4 regions of the Abyssisolibacter sp. ZYX002 genome follow, and region 3 is predicted to be linked to each of the others. Evidence: a T-box and tRNA genes for the amino acid it is inferred to sense, from the RefSeq annotation. Region 3 holds a T-box; the other regions hold tRNA genes.
The links. The T-box of region 3 lies ahead of leuS (leucine--tRNA ligase). A T-box ahead of a tRNA ligase gene usually reads a tRNA of that ligase, here a tRNA-Leu.
Positions count from the first base shown of each region.

Region 1: it encodes a tRNA-Leu, which carries the amino acid that the T-box ahead of leuS (leucine--tRNA ligase) is inferred to sense. The anticodon was not compared.
Region 2: it encodes a tRNA-Leu, which carries the amino acid that the T-box ahead of leuS (leucine--tRNA ligase) is inferred to sense. The anticodon was not compared.
Region 4: it encodes a tRNA-Leu, which carries the amino acid that the T-box ahead of leuS (leucine--tRNA ligase) is inferred to sense. The anticodon was not compared.

Region 1 covers NZ_JARMXH010000009.1:61,344-66,108, forward strand. Annotated here, with positions in the region: gene clpP (ATP-dependent Clp endopeptidase proteolytic subunit ClpP) at 1-481, opposite strand, end outside; gene tig (trigger factor) at 530-1,828, opposite strand; tRNA gene P3X86_RS18470 (tRNA-Leu) at 2,208-2,291, opposite strand; gene P3X86_RS18475 (M20 family metallopeptidase) at 2,453-3,610, opposite strand; gene ppdK (pyruvate, phosphate dikinase) at 3,749-4,765, opposite strand, start outside.
Region 2 covers NZ_JARMXH010000008.1:63,215-67,979, forward strand. Annotated here, with positions in the region: gene P3X86_RS17910 (lytic transglycosylase domain-containing protein) at 1-41, shown strand, start outside; gene P3X86_RS17915 (peptide ABC transporter substrate-binding protein) at 118-1,845, shown strand; tRNA gene P3X86_RS17920 (tRNA-Leu) at 1,904-1,989, shown strand; gene P3X86_RS17925 (CPF_0552 family protein) at 2,494-2,745, shown strand; gene dapB (4-hydroxy-tetrahydrodipicolinate reductase) at 2,949-3,710, opposite strand; gene dapA (4-hydroxy-tetrahydrodipicolinate synthase) at 3,713-4,603, opposite strand.
Region 3 covers NZ_JARMXH010000001.1:838,908-843,672, forward strand. Annotated here, with positions in the region: gene P3X86_RS03755 (class I SAM-dependent methyltransferase) at 1-606, opposite strand, end outside; T-box leader at 1,045-1,272, shown strand; gene leuS (leucine--tRNA ligase) at 1,326-3,734, shown strand; gene P3X86_RS03765 (hypothetical protein) at 3,856-4,122, opposite strand; partial or broken gene P3X86_RS03770 (GNAT family N-acetyltransferase) at 4,218-4,571, opposite strand.
Region 4 covers NZ_JARMXH010000008.1:50,715-55,479, forward strand. Annotated here, with positions in the region: gene P3X86_RS17860 (GerAB/ArcD/ProY family transporter) at 110-1,207, shown strand; gene P3X86_RS17865 (GerAB/ArcD/ProY family transporter) at 1,367-2,458, shown strand; gene P3X86_RS17870 (GerAB/ArcD/ProY family transporter) at 2,530-3,612, shown strand; tRNA gene P3X86_RS17875 (tRNA-Leu) at 3,657-3,743, opposite strand; gene P3X86_RS17880 (L,D-transpeptidase) at 3,877-4,765, shown strand, end outside.

The sequences.
Region 1 (4,765 bases), on a different contig from region 3:
ATTGACCTGTTCTTTCACTTAATATCTGATTCAATGTCTTTCTAGCTTTAATAATCCTCTCTGCATGGATTCTAATATCTTCTGCCTGACCTTGTGTACCACCTAATGGTTGGTGAATCATTATTTCTGCATTTGGTAAAGCATATCTTTTACCTTTTTCTCCTGCAGCTAATAAAAATGCTCCCATACTTGCACACATACCTATACATATAGTTGATACATCTGGCTTAATATACTGCATTGTGTCATATATAGCCATACCAGCAGTAATAGAACCTCCTGGGCTATTTATATACAATTGAATATCTTTGTCAGGATCTTCAGCTTCTAAAAATAATAATTGTGCAACTACTAAACTTGCTGTAACATCATTTACTTGATCACTTAAAAATATTATCCTGTCTTTTAAAAGTCTTGAATATATATCATATGATCTTTCTCCCCTATTTGTCTGTTCAACGACAACAGGTACTAGTGCCATAAAAACCCCTCCTATTTTCAGCAGACGTGAAATATCTTCTAGCTTTGCTTATTTATCTGCTTGCGTATATTTAGCATTTTCTACAAGGAAATCAACTGTCTTGCTTTTAATTATACCCAATTTAATATATTCTAAATCTTCTTCTCTCATATTTTTCTTTAATTTGTCTAATTCTTGTTTGTATTGTTTAGCCATTTTTTCAAGCTCATTATTAATTTCTTCGTCTGTTGCCAAAATTCCTTCTTGTTTAGATATTTCTTCCAACACAAGCTCTGTTTTTACAATTTTTTGAGCATTTGGTCTAACTTGTTCTTTTAAACTCTCTATTGTACTATTTGTAAATTGAAGGTACTTTTCTACGTCTAATCCTTGGTATCTTAATCTATAGTCAAGATCTCTTATTTCGTTTTCTACTTGTCTGTCAATCATTGCCTCTGGAATATCGATTTCTACTTTGTCTACAACACTTGTTATAACATTGTTTTCTGTCTCACCTTTAGCTCTTTTATCAGCTTGCTCATCTAATCTCTTCTTTGAATCTGCTTTAAGCTCATCTAAAGTATCAAATTCACTTACATCTTTAGCAAACTCATCATCCAACTCTGGAAGTTCTTTTTCTTTTATTTCATGTATTTTAACTTTAAACACTGCTTCTTTTGATGCTAATTCTTCCGCTTGATAATCTTCTGGGAATGTTACCTTAACTTCCACTTCTTCTTCTTTTTTCTTACCTATTAGTTGATCTTCAAACCCAGGTATAAATGATCCTGATCCTAACGTTAAGCTATGATTTTGAGCTGTTCCACCTTCAAATTTTTCTCCATCTATTGATCCTTCAAAGTCAATAGTCAATATGTCGCCATCTTTTGTTTCTCTATCTTCTACTTCTATTATCCTAGCATTCTGCTCTTGCATTCTCTTGATATCATTTAAGACATCTTCATCTGTTACAGTGTACTCTGCTTTTACTGCTTCTACACCTTTATACTCGCCTAATGTAATTTCTGGTTTAACGTCTACCTCTATTTTAAACTCTATTGCTTCTCCTTTGTTAATATCTTCAAAATCTATTGAAGGTCTATCAACTGGATGTAAATCTAATTCTTCTATAGCTTTGTCATAAACCTCTGGCAATACGAAGTTTATAGCATCTTCGTAAAATACTTCTATTCCATACATTTTTTCAATTATAGCTCTTGGAACTTTCCCTTTTCTAAATCCGTTAATATTAAATCTTTTTCTGTTTTTTATATAAGCTTTTTGGATTCCTTTCTCGAATTCATTCCACTCAACTTTAATACTTAAAGTTACTGTATTTTTTTCTTTTTTCTCAATTTTTGAACTCATAATTGCTCCTCCTCCTGAGTTTTGTTTATTTATATTAGCGAACATATTTATACTTCTATTAGTATATTCAAATAGCTCATACAATGTTATACCCATCAAATTAGTATAAGCTTTATATATATATGCTTAAACATCCCTAGTTATTAACGTATATCGTCAACTTAAAATTAACCATTACATTATATCATAAAAATTTTTTCTATCCAATAATAATAAATATTATATTTATTTTCTGATATTTGGCAATATTAATTCACTTTATACATTAAAAAAGCCTTCTTTTGCAATAATTAAAAGATGACTCCACAACAAACTACAAATTAAAACTCTAAATATTAGAAAAAAAGCCCATGGTATAACCATTGGCTTTGAAATGTTATGGTGCGGGAAAAGGGACTCGAACCCCCACGCCAAGGGCACTAGATCCTAAGTCTAGCGCGTCTGCCAATTCCGCCACTCCCGCTAAATCTGTTTTTGCCAATACTGACATTGATTATTATACGATTTATTGTAGAGTTTGTCAACACTTTTTTTTAAAAATATAATACCAAATTAAATAAATATATACTATTATAGAGTTTGCTCTAAAAAAGCTTCAATTACACTATTTTAATTATTTATATTTTATTTTTCTTGATGTTCATTCTTTATTTTCATAAATAATTCTTTATCTTCTATAACGTCAACAGCAACTAACACAAGTGCACCTATTGTCTTACACATTTGTTCGTTAGCATATGTTGATATAGAAGCTTTTGCAAACTCTTTTGTATGGCCTACAAGTTCTCTTGTGCTAATACTGAAATATGGATGTATTGTAGGACATACATGGCTTACATTACCAGCGTCAAGTGATCCAAAATTTTCACTCAATTTTGAAATGTGTTCTACCCCCATTTCTTTTATTTTCTGCTCAAACAGGTCATTTAATACTGAATTTGTGACAAGATTATCATATGATGTCTCATAATTTGTTATGTTAACTTTTGCACCTGTAGCTAAGGCAGCTCCTCTAGCACAATTTTTCACTTTTTCTACTAAATCTATTAAATAACTCTTAGTCGTAGCTCTTACATAGAACTGTGCTACTGCATAATCAGGTACTATATTAGCAGCCTTACCTCCATCTTTTATGACTCCATGTACTCTAGCATCATGTCTGATATGCTCTCTAAGTGCATTTATACTATTAAATGTAGCAATTACTGCATCTAATGCATTAATACCTTTATGAGGCTCTGAAGCTGCGTGAGCTGTTCTTCCAAAGAATTCAAACTGAACTGCTTCCATAGCTAATGATCCTCCACTTTTATAGTATTTATCAGACGGATGAGCCATAAGTGCTACATCAATATCATCAAATGCCCCTTTATCAACCATTACAACTTTCCCGCCACACGTTTCTTCTGCTGGAGTTCCAAAAACTACTACCTTTCCACCGATATCACCAATTACTTTACTTAGAACTATACCTGAACCTGTACTTGTAGCTCCCAGAATATTGTGTCCACACCCATGCCCTATATCCGGCAATGCATCATATTCTGCTAAATATGCAATAGTCGGGCCTTCTTTCTTACTGTCATAGGTTGCCTTAAAAGCAGTCTTCATACCTAAATATTCTCTTTCAACTCTAAACCCATGCTTCTTTAGCAAAACACAATGTGCCTTACTTGCTTTGAACTCTTGGTGGCCTAACTCTGGATTGTCATGTATATAGTTACTAAGCTGTATTAATTCATCTTTTATTTCTTTTACGTGCTTTTGAACTTTTAGTTTCATAATACCTCATCCATTCTTTTTGTTTTTTTTATTTTACCATATATCACTGATACGATATTTATTTTTGTGCAAATTTTATTTTTTCCTTCTTATAATCTAACAGCGCCTAAGCAAATTGCTTAGGCGCATATTTTTACATTATATGTTTTTGTTTATTACAGACTGAGCCGCAGCCAATCTTGCTATAGGAACTCTATACGGTGAACATGATACATAGTCTAAACCAATATTTTCACAGAACTGAATTGATCTTGGATCTCCACCATGCTCTCCACATATTCCTATTTTAAAATTCTCTTTTACTGACCTACCTAACTTATACGCTGTGTTTATTAAGCTACCCACACCTGAAACGTCCAATGTAGTAAAAGGATCATTTTCGAATATTTCTTTATTCTTATATTCTTCTATAAATTTACCAGCATCATCTCTTGAAAAACCAAATGTCATTTGTGTTAAATCGTTTGTTCCAAATGAGAAAAAGTCTGCATGTTTAGCAACCTCATCAGCTGTTAAAGCAGCTCTTGGTATTTCTATCATTGTACCAACAAGATATTCTAACTTATAACAACCATCTTCTAATGTCTGATTAACTGTTTTTTCAACTAGCTCTCTCAATATTTCTAGCTCTTTTGCATGACCCACTAGTGGTATCATTATTTCTGGTTTTATATTTGATCCATCTAGTTTAGACACTTCTATTGCTGCTCCTATTATTGCTTTTGCCTGCATTTGATATATTTCAGGATAAGTTATAGCAAGCCTACAACCTCTATGTCCTAACATAGGGTTAAACTCTTTTAACTCCAATACCTTGTTCTTAAGCTTTATATAATCTATATTCATTGCATTTGCTAATGCTTTTATATCTTCATTATTATGTGGTAGGAATTCATGCAATGGAGGATCTAGCAACCTTATTGTCGTTGGCCTCTCTCCCATAGCTCTAAATATACCTACAAAATCTTCTTTCTGAAATATATATAACTTATCTAACGCTTTTATTCTATCTTCTTTTGTATCAGAAAGTATCATTTGCCTCATTATAGATATTCTATCTTCTGCAAAGAACATATGCTCTGTTCTACATAGTCCTATTCCTTCAGCTCCGAAGTCTACTGCTGTCTTTGCATCTCTTGGTGTATCTGCATTTGT
Region 2 (4,765 bases), on a different contig from region 3:
TAAATATGTATTACAAAATATATAAGTTCTTGCATGAATAAAATGAATCTGATTAGAAATATAACTAACAATATTAATCATTATAGTTTTTATTAAGGTGTGAAGAGGAGGAGTAAAATGAAAAAGATTATAGCAATGATTTTAGCAATCACACTATGTTTATCTTTTATAGGTTGTAAAGAAGCGATAGATGCAGAAAAAGGAAATAAAGGGGACAAAGAATCAGTAGAAGTTTCATATGAGCCTAGGTACGGAGGAAATATGAATGTGCCAATATCAAATGTTAAAACGTTCAATCCACTTGTAAACAAGGAAAAAAGCTTATACTATTTTTATAAGTTAATATATGAACCATTATTTGTATTTGATGAAAATTTTAATGTAAAAGGACAGTTGTGCCAAAGTTATTCGATACAGAATGAAGGTAGAACTATAAAATTATCTCTAAGAAATGATGTTTATTGGCATGATGGAAAAAAATTCACAGCTAGAGACGTGAAATTTACAATAGATGCGCTTAGAATGAGTGCCAAAGCAGGATTATATACGGATTTATTATCTGATGTATTCAAACCTGCTAATTTATCTGAGATAAAGCAGATAATTAGTGCCAATGTAATAAACGATAGTACTATAGAAATAAAACTAAATAGGAATTATTCAAATTCACTAGAAGCGTTGATGTTTCCGATATTACCTATGCATCAATTTACAAATGGAAAAGCACAAACAAAAAGTAGTCTAGATAACGCATTTAACGAAAACTTTATAAAAACTCCAGTAGGAACAGGGCCATATAAATTTATGGATTATAAAAAATTAAAAGAAATAAAGCTAGGAGTTAATGAGAAATGGTATGGTATGAAACCATATATACAAACAATAACAGGGAAAATAGTAGATACAGATGAAACTGCGCTTGCTTCATTTGAAACAGGTTTAGTAGATGTTGCGTTTGCAATAGGTATAGATTGGGATAAATACTTAGAGAACAAAGAAGTTGATATATATAACTATATAACAAACAAATACGAGTTTTTAGCATTTAACTTCAATAACCCTTTATTTCAAGGAGATGCTGGAATTAGTCTAAGAAAAGCAATAGCATTTGCAATCAACAAAAAAACAATAGTAAACAATGTATTTTTAGGTCATGCTCAAAGTGCAAGTACTCCGATAAACCCAGAGTCTTGGTTGTATGATGAGAGTAACGAAAAATATGAATATAGTATAAGTAAAGCTAAAGATATACTAAATAAAGCAGGATTTAAAGATACAAATGGTGATGGTATAATTGAAGATGCTAGTGGTAAAAAAGTTAAAATTAGAATATTAACTAACTCATATAATAAAGTAAGAGCTGACATGGCTGATAGGATTATAGCAGATTTAAAAGAAATAGGTATTGAGGTTGTAAAAGATTACAAAGACGTAGAGAATCCACCGAAGGAAACAATAACTAAAGCTTGGCAAGATCTAAATACTAAAATAAAGCAAAATAAATTCGATATGCTTTTACTTGGATGGGATTTATCGTTAGTGCCTGATTTTTCGTTTATGCTACATTCAAGTCAGATTGATAACGGAACAAATTTTATCAAATATAATAGTGAACAGATGGATAACTTGTTAGCAAATGCATTTTTAGCAACGAATAGAGAGACAAAGAAACAAGCATACAGCAAGCTACAAAAACTAATATCTCAAGATTTGCCATATGTTAGCTTATTGTTTAAAAAGAAAGCAATATTAGTAAATGATAAAGTAAAAGGAGAAATAAAACCAACTGTATTTAACTTGTATAATAATATTGAAAAATGGTTTATACCTAACAAAGAAAAATAAAATTAAGTGTTGACAAAGAGTTAATAGAGAAGCTATAATATATTGGTAGCTTCATCTAGCGGGAGTGGCGGAATCGGCAGACGCACCATCTTGAGGGGGTGGCGGTCAATGACCGTGCGGGTTCAAGTCCCGCCTTCCGCACCAAATAACTTTATAAATACAACAAAAACTTCCATAAGGAAGTTTTTTTGTTGTATTTTATGTCAGACTACATAGCAAATCGCTATTTTTCGTCTATAAGTAATTAGTACCTATTGTAACCGCTACCGAAGAAAATTACTAACAATAAAAAGAAAAATAGCAAGCTACTACCTTCGTCATCGAAGAGAGAACCAAGAATTCCATTAGCCATACCATTACCTCCTTGTAACAATTTTATTATATTATATGAATAAAACAAATTAGTGTTACATTATAGATTCTTAATAAATACTGTATAAAAAAATAAGAGTAATCATAATATATAATTAATAAAACCTGAATAATTTATGGAACGATCTAAATATGCTGTAGTTTTCTAACTATATGTTTACTTTGAAAGCGTACTAGGTAGTACGATGAAAAATTGATGGAAGCATTGTAATTAGAAGGATGCTGTATAGTTATTGATTTTCTATGATCAATTTAGGTTAATAATAGGAGGAGAATATGAAGCAAACTATAGTAGGGATAAAAGTAGAAGATAGAAATGAAAATGTACCTAAAGTGCAGAGTATATTAACTGATCATGGATGTATGATAAATACAAGACTAGGTATCCATGAAGCTCAAAATCAATGTAGCCCTAAAGGGTTAATTTTACTAGAGATAATAGGAGAAGATGAAGACAGAATTGAAGAACTTCAAACTACTTTAAGCGAAGTAGATGGTGTTAAAGTACAGAAGATGACCTTTTCATAAGGGTATTTAGAAGGGGTTAAATAGCCCATTTCAGACTGTAGACAAAAGCTCAATTTCTACGGTGTTGTTTAAAATTTTCGTTGTTCACTTACCGTAAGTAAAGCTGTACTACTCAATATAAACACGCTTTGAGCTCGAACTCTTACTACAGTCTGCTATCTTGATGACTTTGGCATCAATCAAGAAGGGGCTCAATAGCCCCTTTATTTGTTTATTAAACTATCCATACTATAAATACCAGGTTGTTTGTTTATAATGAATCTAGCGGCGTTTAAAGCGCCTATAGCGAAGATTCTTTTAGATGATGCAGTATGTCTTATTTCTAATATCTCATCTTCACCAGCGAATATTACATTATGATCACCAACAATTGAACCACCACGTATTGAATGAATACCAATCTCAGACGACGACCGTTTAGATTTATTGCCATGCCTAAGGAATATATAATTTTTAGAATTATTTAGAGTTCTATTAATACTATCAGCAATCATGTAAGCAGTTCCACTAGGAGCATCAATTTTCTTATTGTGATGTCTTTCAACAATTTCTATATCAAATAATCCATCTAGTAATTGAGCAGCTTCATTTACCAAACGTAACAAAAGATTTATTCCAATGGACATATTGGCAGATATAAAAATAGGTATTTCAATAGAAGCTTTTTCAATATTATTCTTTGAGTTTGTTGTTAAGCCTGTAGTGGCAATAACTAAAGGAATCTTTCTAGAGCTAGCATATGCAACTAATTCATCAACACAGCTATGATGAGAAAAATCTATTATGATATCAGGCATCTCCTTTATGTCATATGGACTGGAGTATACAGGTATACAATTGTGCTCTAAACCTTTATATTTTTTATCAATGCCACCTATCAAAACCATATCATCAAAACTTTTCATTTCATCACTTATATTTTGACACATCTTTCCCATATAGCCATTAAGTATAACGTTAATCATATTTATTCCTCCTCTGCAAGAATACCGTAGTTTACCATTTCTCTAATTAGAAGTTCTTTGTTTTTTGCTGACATCTTAACTAATGGGAGTCTCACATCTCCTACATCCATATTTAGTATGTTCATCGCAGTTTTAATTGGAATAGGATTAGTCTCAGCAAAAATAGCATTTACTAAAGCATTTATGTTTAGTTGAATATCTATAGCTTTTTTAACATCACCATTTAAAAAGTATTCCACCATATTATGAGTTTCTTTAGGGAGTATATTTGCAATAACAGATATTACACCCTTTCCGCCTAAAGCAAGTAAAGGCAATACCATATAATCATTGCCTGAGTAAATAACAAAGTCCTTACCGCATAATCTTGATATTTCAGCCACTTGATGTATATCGCCACTAGCTTCCTTTATGCCACATATATTAGGGTGTTTGGAAAGCTCATAGAGTGTTTGTGGAAGCATATTTAACCCTGTTCTACCAGGTACATTATAGACGATTATAGGTATATTTACAGCATCAGCGATAGCAGCAAAATGCGATTTAAGGCCGTCTTGGGTAGTTTTGTTATAATAAGGAGTTACAACTAGCAAGCCATCAACTCCAACAGATTGAGCATATACACTTAATTCTATGGCATGTGCTGTGTTGTTACTACCAGTACCGGCAATTACAGGAACTCTATTGTTTGTTTTTTTAACGGCATAATTTATTGCACTTTTTTGTTCTTCATAGCTCATAGTAGAAGCTTCACCAGTTGTACCACATATGATAATAGCATCAGTTTTGTTTTCTATATGCATATCAATTAGTTCGCCTAATTTTGTAAAGTTTATACCAGAATCTGAAAAAGGAGTAACTATTGCAACACCGCTTCCAGTAAATAAATACATAAATATCCCTCCATACATAATAATATTTAATATAACCACAAATAGCATTGATTTTTAAAAAATAGATTTATACTATAATATTAAAAACAATACAACGTTGTGAAGATGAAAAGATTAGATATTTATAGCAAATCAAACCAATTTAATCATTGACAGTTTTAA
Region 3 (4,765 bases):
AGTTTTAGAAACAGTATCATGTTTTTTACTATTTTTAATATAAAATGGAGCCATAATGTCAAAAAGTATAGTAGCTCCTGTGAATTTTTCAGACATTTTGTTCATTAGGACATGTATATCATTTTCGGAAAAATACATTAGTATCCCTTCGGTAATAAATAAAGTGTCTTTAGTTATGTCATCTATATAATCTATCCAAGAAAAGTCAAAAACAGATTTACCTATCATTTTATGTCTAGATGTCTCAGTAAAAAAATTTTTTCTTAGCCTTATAGGCTCTGGTAAATCAATATCGTACCAATTAATTGTACCATTATCAACTCTAAAATACCTAGTATCTAGACCACAACCAATATTGATTATATTGGCATATGGATGTTCATTAATAAATTTTGTAACCTCTGCGTCAAATATTTGCGTCCTAACTGCTACACCTGTTTGAGACATCCATGAACCATAGAATTTTGAGAAATCATAATCAATTTTTTGCATCATCTCAATAGCTTTTTCATCTTTTATTATTGGGTCCTCTCTTTTGGTTTCGATAGCTCTAGCCCAAAGTGGAATAAGTAATGTTTCAGGTACGTCACTTAAAGATTGTTTCATTATCACACCTTCTTTAACCGTTATATTTAATACTGATTATATTTTACAATATATATCCAAAAATGTAAATGATAATAATTATCATAATTGATAAACAGATTTCCATATTTGAATTAGCAAACTAAATTTCTTACATCAGCAAGTATGATAAGTAGATTAAGACATATGAAGATATTAAAGAATCTTTTTATAATACTCTGATATCATTTTGTTTTAAGATAAGCATTTTATCATATGATAATGGCCTCTTCCCTACTTGCCTATTCATAATACTTTTATTTTGTCAAGTCTTCAACATAAGCCATTCCTTCCATACTCATGAATATAAACTATTAAGTTTTGGAAATACTCTTTCATATACAGTTATCATATTTAGCCTAGCTCTATATACTTGATTTTAACTGTGTAATATGTTAGAATACCAATTAATATTATAATTTAAAGACAATGAATAGGAGTAGTAGGTGCTATGGAGCTTTTTAGAGAGCTGTTGGTTGGTGTAAAACAGTAAGCGACAATACCGAACTCGCCTTAGAGTTTCTTAGCTGAATATTATTAGGCTAAGACGGACTCACCGTTAAAGAGTTAAGTGTATTTATAGAAATAATATATTATTCTATTAAATAAACTAGAGTGGTACCACGGAATAAACCTTTCGTCTCTAAATCAGACGAAGGTTTTTTTAATGTATTAATTATTTTTTATTAGGAGGAATTAATGTGAGTAATATCTACAACCATAAGGAAATTGAACAAAAATGGAAAGGTATTTGGGATAAAAAACCAGTTAATAAAGATGAACCCGGCAAGAAAAAGTATTACTGTTTAGACATGTTTCCATACCCATCTGGTAGTGGTCTTCATGTAGGACACTGGAGAGGATATGTATTAAGTGATGTTTGGAGTAGATATAAGATACTACAAGGTAATTATGTACTCCATCCAATGGGATGGGATGCATTCGGCTTACCAGCTGAGAATTATGCAATAAAACGAGGAGTTCATCCAAGTATAGCTACTAAAGAAAATATAAAGAATTTTAGAAGGCAATTGAATGAAATTAGTGCAATATATGATTGGGATAAAGAAATCAATACTACTGATCCTAATTACTATAAATGGACACAATGGATTTTTGTAAAGATGTTTAAAGCAGGTCTTGCATACGAAAAGCAAATGCCTATTAACTGGTGTCCTTCATGTAAAACAGGTTTAGCTAATGAAGAAGTTGTAAATGGTGGCTGTGAAAGATGTGGGTCTGTAGTTACTAAGAAAAACTTACGTCAATGGATGCTGAAAATCACTGCATATGCGGAAAGATTACTTAACGATTTAGATACTTTAGATTGGCCAGAAAAGGTTAAGAAAATGCAAGCTGACTGGATTGGAAAAAGCTATGGGGCTGAACTTGATTTTAAAATTGAGGGATTTGATAATTCTATCAGTGTATTTACCACTCGTCCTGATACGTTATATGGAGCAACTTTTATGGTATTAGCACCTGAACATGAAGATGTTGCTACTATCACAACTGGGGATAATAAAGAAAAAGTTGAAGAATACGTATATAAGGCATCTACAAAGTCATCAGTTGATAGAATGGCAGACAAAGATAAAACGGGTGTATTTACAGGAAGCTATGCTATAAACCCACTTAACGGCGCAAAAATACCAATCTGGATATCAGATTATGTATTAGCTGATTATGGTACAGGTGCAATTATGTGTGTTCCTGCTCATGATTATAGAGACTTTGCATTTGCTAAGAAATACGATTTACCTATAATTCAAGTAATAGCAAAAGAAGGTGAAGAGTTAACTGAGTTAGAAGAAGCTTATACCGACGAAGGTATAATGGTTAACTCTGATGTCTTTAATAATATGAAATCAGTCGATGCAAAAGAAGCTGTTGCAAATTATCTAGAAGAACATGGAATAGGCAACAAGAAAGTTAATTATAAATTAAGAGACTGGGTATTCTCTAGACAAAGATACTGGGGAGAGCCTATACCTATTATACACTGCCCTAAGTGTGGAACTGTTCCAGTTCCAGAAGAACAATTGCCTGTTAAGTTACCAGATGTTGAATCTTATCAACCTACAGGTACTGGTGAGTCACCTCTTGCAGGTATTGAAGAATGGGTTAACACTCCATGTCCTGAGTGTGGAGAAATGGGTAAATATGAGACTAACACCATGCCTCAATGGGCTGGTTCATCGTGGTACTTCTTAAGATATATAGACCATAAAAATAAAGAACAAATAGTATCACCAGATAAAGCAAAAGAATGGCTTCCAGTTGATATGTACGTTGGTGGAATAGAACATGCAGTACTTCACTTATTGTATGCAAGATTCTATACTAAGTTTTTAAATGATATAGGCGTAATTGAGTTTAACGAACCATTTAAAAAACTATTCAATCAAGGTATGATTTTAAAAAATGGTGCTAAGATGGCTAAATCAAAAGGTAATGTAGTATCACCTGATGAGTTAGTTGATAAATACGGTTGTGATTCATTAAGAATGTATGAATTATTTGTAGGGCCACCAGAGTTAGATTCTGAATGGGATGATAGAGGAATCGAAGGAGTTCACAGATTCATAAATAAAGTGTGGAATTTGGTTGTTAATAACGAAAATGTAGGTACTGCAACAAAAGAAATGATAAAAGTTCGAAACCAAATGGTTTGCCAAATAACAAAAAGATTAGATACACTCCGTTTGAATACTGTAGTAAGTGGATTTATGGAATTTACAAATGAACTCAATCATATAAAAAAGAAAGAAGGATATATAGATAAGGAGACAATCCAGACGTTAGTAATATTGCTAGCGCCATTCTCGCCACATATATCGGAAGAATTATGGAATAGATTAGGTAATGAAAAAAGTGTATTTGAAAATAGTTGGCCAAAATATGATGAATCAAAGATTCAAGATGATATGATTGATATACCAGTACAAATAAACGGTAAGGTAAAAGAAACTATATCAGTGGAGAAAGATGGGGCAAAAGAAGCTATCTTAAAGCAAGCAAAAGAAGCCATTGCAAGCAAAATTGAAGGTAAATCAATTGTTAAAGAAATTTATGTACCTAATAAGATAATTAATATTGTAGTAAGATAAATAATAGATAGGCTGTTTATTAAATGTTTACGATGAACAGCCTTTTTTAAACTATGTATTTGTCATTTCAAACAGCCAACTTGTGTAAATAACTGTTTATACATTCGACAGCTTATTCTACTCAATATTTCCTATTTTTATGACTATTTTTTGAAACCTTCTCATTACCATGTTTAAAGTTTCCAGTAGCCTTTGCCAATAAAAGTTGTTTTCCATATTCATCGGTATTATTTAATTCAGCTATTAATTTTAATGCCTTTTTTCCTGTAAGAATCATAATTCGTTGGTTTTTCCAATAGATCATTACTTTGTTATCCTTAGTAATTTTGTAGCTAAAATTATTTTCTTCTAATCTTTTGCGTTTATCAATACAATTTTTGTTATCCACCTTTTATCCACCTCCGTATCATAATCATCCTTCTTTTATTTTATTTCATATTCGTTCTTCGTTTAGGCAAGTATATAAATTAAGACTATATTTACTCATATATCCAGTCCTTTTGGCAATATACTCATTTGTAATTGATCTTTAAATTTACCAAATCTCATACTTTCTCCTCTACATACACCTTCTTCCAAAAAGCCAGCATTAATATAACACTTAACAGCTTGGCTATTATACTTTAATACTCTTAACCATATTCTATTAAATCCTAATTCTCCAAAACCAATATCTAGTATACTTTTTATTACCTCATATCCATAACCCTTTCCTCTTTCCTCTGATTCGATAAGAATACTTAACTCTGCTCTTCTGTTCTTCCATGAGATATTAAAAAAAAACTCTATTATTCCAATAAACTCTTTATTTTCATTTAATATTTTATAGCATATGCTTTTTCTGTCTTTAAATAATTCTCAGCAGGTAGCTCATAACACCTAACATCTCACTAACCTCTTTACCTTTATGCAAGTACGTATAGCGTCTAAGTCTTTATACACAGCTCGCTCTAACTCTACTTTAGGTATTTTTATATTCATGTTAATATGTAATTTCAAGCATTCTACAGGGAACTTAACACAGCTTTCCT
Region 4 (4,765 bases), on a different contig from region 3:
ATTAAAATAATAGAAATTATTAATAAATAATACTAAATAATCCAATAATAATAATAACCCATAGTACAAAACTGTATCAATGGGTTAATTATTTTAACTGGAGAATAAAATGAAGAAAGAGCTTGTAGATTACAAAGAAGCTATAGCTACTTTAGTATTGTTTTCAGTAGGAGAATTTTCAATATTAGCATCTGGATTTTCAGCTAAAAAAGATATTTGGTTATCAATTATAATAGCTACAATTGTTTCTTTTATAATGATAATAGTATATACTAATTTATTAAAACTCTATCCACATAACAATTATCTTGATATCATAATAAATATATTTGGTAAAAAAATTGGTAAGATAATAATAATCGTATACGCATTTTTTTATTTTGATATAACTGGTTTAGTTGCACTTGATGGATTAAATTTCATAATAGTAACAGCCTTTGATAAAACACCTCGTTTCTTGATATCTACGTTTTTTATATTTCTGTGTATATCTGTTTGTAGAAAAGGAATTGGCACATTAGCAAAAATAGCTAAAGTGTGTTTTTTTTTACTATATGGATATATTCTTATTTCAGGAGTATCGCTTATTCCCAAAGCAGATATAAATAATTTCAGACCGCTTTTATATAATGGGATAAGACCAGTTGTAAAAGGAGCATTTGATTTACTGATGTATCCATATACTGAGGTGTTATTATTTTTAATAGTAGTACTACATTCTTATGAAGTAAAAAAAGCAAAAAAAATATTATATAGCGGTTTGATTGTATCTGCATTTTATATCTTTATAATATCTTGTATTACAATAATGACAATAGGAGAGAATTATGCATCAAGTGCTACATTTCCAACATACATAATTGCTAAACATATAAAAATAGGGTTCCTTAAAAGAGGTGAAATACTAGCATCAACATTGTTTGCACTTGGAGCATTTGTTAAGATAAGTATATATCTGATGGCAACAGGAATGTGTATACAAAAGGTTTTTGATTTAAAAAGTTATAAAAAAATTCTAATTCCTATAGGATTATTAATTTTACCATTTCAATATTTTAATTTTGAGAGTGTAATGTCATTTAATGAATACATATTTGAGATTTTTGTTTTTTATGCTTTTCCCTTTCAAATATTCAGCCCTATTGTTTTTTTAATAATTGGATTATTGAAAAAAAGGCTAAGACATAACAAAACCAAAAACATTTAATATTGCCTAATATCTGCTAAGAATTTGAATACAAAGATAAGATTTTTAATATTTATTAATCACGAAATTGTAATAAATAGTATTAATATTTCAAACAATAACAGTGACCGTAATACAAAGTTGTATTATTAAGGGTTAATTATTTTAATGGAGAACAAAATGAAGAAAGAACTTGTAAATTACAAAGAAGCTATAGCTATAATAGTATTGTTTGAAGTAGGAGAGTTTTCAATATTAGCATCCGGATTTTCTGCTAAGAAAGATGTATGGATATCAGTAATAATAGCTACAGTTTTTTCTCTGATGATGGTAATATTATATGTTAATTTATTGAAATTGTATCCTAATAGCGATTTTCTTGATATTATAATTAACATATTTGGCAAAAAATTAGGCAAGATATTAATAGCTATGTATGCTGTGTATTGCTTTGATTTAACAAGTTTAATTTTACTAGACGCGTTACATTTTATAACAGTTACAAGTTTTGATAAAACACCTCGTATTTTACCAGCAGGGTTTATGATTATTTTATGCGTATGGGTATGTAAGAAAGGCATAAACATACTAGCTAAGATATCTAGAGTATCTGCTGTTCTATTGTATGGTTACATTATAATTACAGCAATAATCCTCTTACAAGTATCGGATGTGCGAAATTTGCAACCTATACTATATAATGGATCAAGGCATGTTATAAAAGGTACATTTGAATTAATAGTATATCCTTACGGTGAAATACTCATGTTTTTAATAGTATTATTACATTTATACGAAGCTAAGAAAGTAAAAAAAATACTGTATAGCAGTGTGCTATTATCAGGTATCTACATGTTTATAATGTCTAGTGTTATAATAATGGTAATTGGAGAAAATTACGCATCAAGTTTAACTTTCATAGCATACGGAGTTGCTAAGCATATAAAATTGGGGTTCTTAAAAAGAAGTGAGATATGGGCATCAACAATGTTTACACTTGGAATGTTTATTAAGATTAGTGTGTATCTAATGGCAACGGGTATGTGCGTTCAAAAGGTTTTCAATCTAAAAAGCTATAAAATCATATTAATGCCACTTATGTTACTTTCATTGACATTAATAAATTTTAATTTTGATAGTATAATGACATATAATGAATATATATTTGAAATTTACATTTACTATGCTTTTCTATTTTTAATAATAGTACCTGTTTTAATTTATTTAGCAGGATTAATAAAAAAGCATTTTAAAAAGAAAAGACACGATTAAAATAAACTATCAAAAAATAATTAGCTACCAAACTTAGATCAATTTATTAAATATTTTAATTGGAGATTAAAATGAAGAAAGAACTTGTAGATTATAAAGAAGCTATAGCTATAATAGTATTGTTTGAGGTCGGGGAATTTTCAATATTAGCATCTGGATTCTCAGCTAAAAAAGACGTATGGATATCAGTTATAATAGCTACAATTCTTTCATTGATACTTATGGTAGCATATGTCAATCTATTAAAACTATATCCAAATAGCAATTTCCTTGATATTATAATGAAAGTATTTGGCAAAAGAATTGGTAAGCTATTAATAGCGATATACGGCGTGTATTGTTTTGATTTAACAGTTCTAGTTTTGATTGATGTATTACATTTTATATCAGTTACAAGCTTTGATAAAACTCCTCGTATTTTATCAGTAGGGCTTATGGCTATAGTCTGTGTATGGGTATGTAGAAGAGGGATAAATCCATTGGCAAAGATTTGTAGGGTATTTGTTATTTTTATATACGCTTATATTATAATTACGGCAATAGCTCTTCTTCAAGAGACGGATGTGCAGAACTTAAGACCTATACTAAATAATGGAATAAAACCTGTTATAAAAGGTACATTTGAACTAGTAATATATCCGTACGGCGAAATACTAATGTTCTTAATTGTATTGTTACATTCATATAAAACTAAGAAAGTAAAAAAAATACTTTATACCAGCACACTATTATCAGGTGTATACATGCTTGCAATGTCTAGTGTTATAATAATGGTACTTGGAGAAAATTATGCAACAAGTTTAACTTTTATATCATATGGAGTTGCAAAGCACATAGAGATTGGATTCTTAAAAAGAGGTGAAATATTAGCAGCTACATCTTTTACAGTAGCAACATTTGTTAAAATCAGTGTATATTTAATGGCAACGAGTATGTGTGTTCAAAAGGTTTTCGATCTAAGGAGTTATAAAAAAATACTATTACCAATTATATTAATAGCATTGATGTTCATCTATTTTAATTTTGAGAGTATAATGTCATATAACGAATATATATTTGAAATTTACATCTATTATGCTCTTTTATTTTTAATAATAGTACCAATTTTTATTTTAGTAGCAGGGCTAATAAGAAAACGGTTAAAAAGAGAATAGAGATAGTATAAAAAAACTTGATACGCAATGTATCAAGTTTTTTATGGTGCCGGCAGTGGGACTCGAACCCACACACCCTTACGGATAACAGATTTTGAGTCTGTCTCGTCTGCCAGTTCCGACACGCCGGCATAAATTAGCTTTCGTAGTGACAAATAATATATTAGCATATTTAGAGGGCTTAAGTCAAGTGATTTTAAGAAATAATCATAAAAATTATAAATAAAAAATAGAATTAATAGGTGGGATTATGGAGGTGTAGCTATGAATAAAAAAGCTTATTATGTATTATTTTTTATTTATATGATTATTTTTACAAATAATTTAAGTTTTGGATCGAATAGAGATATTGCCAGAGAAATAATAATAAATGTTGCTCAAAAAACATTATTTATAAAAAAAGGTGTAGAAATAAAAGAATATCCAATAGCAGTAGGTAAAGCTATATCAAAGACACCCATAGGTAGTTTTAAAGTATTAAATAAAGCTAAAAACCCGTATTATAAAAAATTAGGAATAAAAGGAGGAAGCGAAGAAAATCCACTTGGAAGCAGATGGATTAGCTTTAAATATCATTATGGGATACACGGGAATAATGAACCAGAATCAATTGGATCATATGCATCAGGAGGATGTATAAGAATGTTTGAAAGAGATGTGCAGGAAATATATAGTATAACAACTAAGGGGACACCAGTAAATATACAATACAATCCGATAAAAATTATGCACGATATAAATGGCAATAATCCTATAATAAAAGCACATATAGATGAATATAAAAATTTAAAAAATTATGAGGATGTAATAATAAATACATTAAGTAATAATAATCTATTAAGTAAATTAGATGAAACTAGAATTAAAGAGCTAATAGAAAAAGTGCAAAAAAGAGATGTAGTGTTTAGTGATAAGTGGTGTTTATTTATTAATAAACAGTATATTACCTGTGATATTAAGCTTCGAGAAGAAAAATACTATGTAAATAAAAAGGACATACAGAAATATTTTAATGTTGATATATATAGCTCAAGTAAGCAAGGGAGAGCTTATTTTTTAGAAAGAGAAATAGAGGAAATAATACTTGAAAAAATTAAATATGTAAATATAGGAGATATACAGAGCATTTTAAGAGGAACTTTAATAAAAGATG